One region of the Colwellia sp. MB02u-10 genome, then DNA from elsewhere that is predicted to be linked to it. Evidence: predicted binding sites of a transcription regulator. Region 1 holds the regulator's gene; the other holds the start of a gene.

Region 1 (2,198 bases):
GGCCAATAGTACCAAGAATGACTAATTCCGCATCTAATTCAGCGGCTATGCTTTGAATGATATCTTCCGGTAAACCCTCTTTAATATGGGTGTTTTCTGGCGCAATATTAAAGGCAGTTGCATGTGCTAACATCGCTTTTTGATGATGTTTTAACATCGAGCGATTATAATCACTGGCATTAAACTCTGGGATTTCTATGGCAATATTAACTGGCGTACCCGGGAATGAGTTAACTAGGTGTAAATTAGCTTTCATGACTTGGGTTAGCTGTTTAGCTTCTGCTGTGATTTTGTTATTAAGCGCTTTATGTTCTTCCTCTTCACTACCAATGTTTAACGCGGCAAGAATATTACCGTTATCAGGCCATAAATGCTCTTTCACGAGTAAAACAGGGCAAGGACATTTACGCAGAATATGCCAATCGGTAGGAGTAAATATGACAGATTTGAATTTGTCGTGTTGATGAGTACCTTTAATAACAATGTCATAGCCATTATCGAGTACTTGAGCAATAATTTGCTCAAAGGGACGGTTATGCCATATAACTCGACAATCGATAGAAATTCCGCTTAAATCAAGGTCAGCGAGTAAAGACTCTAGCCATTGAGTGCGATCATTAATAACTGATTGGCGCATGGCTTCACGCTCATCACTTGACAGCATGGTGGTCATTTCATAAGAAAAATCATAGATGGTCAAAAATGCGGTAATGCTAGCGCCTGTTTTACGCGCTAATTCTATCGCCCGGTTTACCGCTTTTTGTTCTTCTGTTGTTGGGTCAACAATCGCGAGTATTTTTTGATACTTTTCCATAGCTAATTCCTTTATCAATTGTCTACTAGTGTTATAACAATAGTCTACTTTGAAGCAATAATAGTTGTCTTAAATCAAATTATTATGCTGTCGACGATAAATAATATTTCACGCTAACCATAGCGTGAAATACCTTAATAAGGCAATGTAGAAAAGCAGGTGTTAGCGTTACATTAAAGTGCGGCACATTCGTTTAATTTGTCGAAACTTAGAATAGTAATGAGTTTACCATCAACGGCAATTAAACCATTTTTATGAAAACGGTTAAGCAAACGGCTGATGGTCTCAACCGTTAAACCAATATAGTTACCAATATCACTGCGAGTCATAGATAAACGAAACTCAGATGGAGATAAACCACGGGCATGGTAACGAATACTTAAGGTACTGATAAATGTTGCTAGTCGTTGCTCGGCATTTTTACGATTAAGTAATGTTAGCATCTCTTGATCTTCACGGATCTCAGTACTCATCATACGCAAAATTTGTTTTTTTAATTTTGGCATGCTGTTCGATAAATTATCGAGCGTATTATAAGGGATCTCACAAACCATTGAGGTTTCTAGCGCTTTAGCGAAACTTGGATGTTCAGCATTAGCAATAGCATCAAAGCCAAGTAAATCACCCGCTAAATGAAAGCCAGTAATCTGTTCTTCACCGTGTTTATTAATGGTGTAGGTTTTAAATGTACCCGAACGGATGGCGTAAAGCGCATGCATGGGTTGACCATCGTTAAATATTTGCTCGCCTTTATGGATCGGCAGCTTACGGTCGATAATATTGTCTAAAGATTCTAACTCTTTATCATTGAGGGAAAAGGGTAAACATAATTCACTAAGACTACAGTTTTGGCAGTGAATATGTTGATGAATAGTGCATGATTTATAATTCATAATATCCTTTAAAATTTTTCATGATGTACCCATGAATTTTTCCATGATTTTATATATATATAATGTCCATATCAGGTACGTTATATATATGAAATTAGTATAGTATAGATGCCGTATGAAATCACTAAGCTGGCTGCCATCTTTCTAAATAGTGTATGACTCAATAATGATTTAATACTTATAGTACCTAGTGATACTGAAAGTAAAGCAGGTAAGGTGCCTAGTCCAAAGAAAAACATGATTAAGGCACCATCAAGGGGATCGGCACTAGCCAATGCCCAAGTTAGTGTAGAATATACCAAGCCACAAGGTAACCAGCCCCAGAGTGCGCCTAAAGCGAAAGCACTTTTTACGTTTTTAATGGGAATAAATTTTTTAGTTTGTGGTGCTATGTAGCGCCAAATATTCTTGCCTAAATGTTCAACGCGGCTTAACCACATAAACCACTGGCCTAAATACAAACCTAATAAGATAAGAAAAACACCCGCAAC
Region 2 (2,198 bases), on a different contig from region 1:
TTAGATGTACAAACAAAAATAAGTACATCTATATTTGTTGATCCTGTACCAGCAAATAAAAGAAAAATTTATCTAGAGGTTAGGAGCGCGGTAATGGAGTTTGACCGTGTTTCATTTCGAAAAGCACTTTCTAACCAATTAGTTAATAGTGGTAATGGCTATACTTTGACAGATAACCCTGAGAAATCTCAGTATAGGATGAGTGTTTTTGTCAGAAACTTAGAGAAAACTACACCTGAAGCGGCAGCATCAGCATTAGGTGCTGGTTTTCAAGGTGCAAGTATAGGTGCGGTAGCATCAGCAGCTACGGGTGGATCATATCGAGATGCAGCAGCAGCAGGTCTTGTTGTTGGGTTAGCTTCAACGGTTGCCAACGCTTTTGTGCAAGATGTGGTGTATTTACTTGTTGCTGACATACAAATTAAAGAGCGTGCTAAAAAAGGCATTATTGTTCGTCGTGACTCAAAAGTGAATATTAAAATATCTGAAGATGGCGCAACCACTCAAACTTACTCTGAGGCAACAAATCTGAAAGAGTATAGAACTAGAGTGGTGACTACAGCAAATAAAGCTAATTTAGAACTTGAAGAGGCGCAGCCATTAATGTTTGATAAAACAGCTTATGCAATGTCGGCATTCTTTTAATGGTTGAGCCGGTATAAACTAGTTATATCGATAAGGACCCTGTAAAAAAATCTGTTACAGGGTCTTGATAAACCAAAATTCTTTTGAAGCGTTGTGGCTTTTTATGACTTAACTATAATTTACTACGATTTAACTATAACTAAATTTTTGCTGACAATTGTACTTTTTTTAGTAAAGTATATAAATCGTCTTTTAAATGTAAACGAGCTAGTTTTTGTTGTTCTAAATAGGCATCTGATGTTGGCTCAACACCAACTTCTATACGGTGAACTTCTTGATCTAACTGATGATAATCTTTAAATAAACGGGCAAAATGTGCATCGTTAATTTTTAAGTGATGGATTTCTTTTTCTAACTCTGGAAATTCATGGTGTAAGTCGTGTTTTTCTATCATTAGGGTTGCTCCTATTTAGCACAATTAATACAAGTATCGATATAAGGTAATATTTTCAAACGCTTGGGATGGATAACTCCATTGCATTGGCTGCAAAAACCATATTCTTTGTTTTCAAAACGAATTAACGCTTGGCTGATTAAGCCCAGTTCAATTTTAGCTTCGAGATGAATTTCATTGAGCACTTCGTTATTTTTGTTTTCGCAAGTCTGTTCAGAAAAATCTTGAGAACGACCTTTTCTAAAGTCTGCTTCAATTGCACTAATACGTCGTTGAAGTTCATATTTCTTCTCTAATAAGCTACTTAGAATTTCTTTATTCATTAGCATTCCTCCTCAAGCCTCAATTCATTTTAAGCCTCTAGTTGCTAACTGTTTTGATCTAGCGCAATAATTTGCTTAAGTTTTTACATTACTTAAGGGGTAAAACTTATTCAGCTAATGGCGACCCAAGGCATTATTTTTCGACTAAATAACTGGGTTTTTTGTTAGTGAGTAGCTAAACTAAATAGCCCAGTTCTCATCAAGAAAAAAAATGGTTCACAATAAAGTCTCGTGGAAAAACAGTCAGCAACAATACGGCTTGCTGAGTAAATTACTACATTGGCTCTCGGCATTAACGGTTTTTTCGTTATTTGCCTTAGGTTATTGGATGGTCGAGTTAAACTACTCAAGTAAATGGTATCAATTAGCCCCGCATTGGCATGAAAGCGTCGGGATACTTTTATTAATGGTAACTATATTCAGATTGTTGTGGCGTCGTATTGCCGGCTCTCCCGGTGCAATAACTAGTCATAGTGCTTTTGAGAAAAAAGCCTCAGCTTTAATGATATTTATTTTGTATATTACGTTGTTTACTGTTTTGATTTCTGGTTACTTGATTACAAGTGCTAACGATAAAGCTATTGCTGTTTTTGATTGGTTTAAGGTTATACCATGGGTGCTGGAGATAAAAAACCAGGAAGATATTGCAGGTGTGGTACATTATTACCTAGCTTACGGCATAATGATTTTCGCACTATTACATGCATTAGCTGCCTTAAAACACCATTTTATTGACCAAGATGTCACGCTAAAACGTATGACTAAAACCACAGATAAATAATTAAAGGAACTGATATGAAAAAAAAATTACTTGCTAGCGCTCTATTAACCTCGAG

The links. Region 1 encodes FNR, which switches genes on or off when oxygen is low (the NO sensors DNR and NnrR bind a similar motif). Its sites were predicted from a motif close to TTGATCTAGATCAA; they were not measured.
Region 2: H4J59_RS17450 (TraR/DksA family transcriptional regulator) is a predicted target of FNR. The motif match lies at 1,416-1,429, and genes of this name have one in related genera.

Annotation. Positions count from the first base shown of each region.
Region 1 covers NZ_JACGVK010000072.1:44,695-46,892, reverse strand. Annotated here, with positions in the region: gene uspE (universal stress protein UspE) at 1-814, opposite strand, end outside; gene fnr (fumarate/nitrate reduction transcriptional regulator Fnr) at 988-1,707, opposite strand; gene H4J59_RS02080 (sulfite exporter TauE/SafE family protein) at 1,788-2,198, opposite strand, start outside.
Region 2 covers NZ_JACGVK010000138.1:56,570-58,767, reverse strand. Annotated here, with positions in the region: gene H4J59_RS17460 (complement resistance protein TraT) at 1-645, shown strand, start outside; gene H4J59_RS17455 (YdcH family protein) at 785-1,039, opposite strand; gene H4J59_RS17450 (TraR/DksA family transcriptional regulator) at 1,051-1,362, opposite strand; gene H4J59_RS17445 (cytochrome b) at 1,574-2,143, shown strand; gene H4J59_RS17440 (YceI family protein) at 2,158-2,198, shown strand, end outside.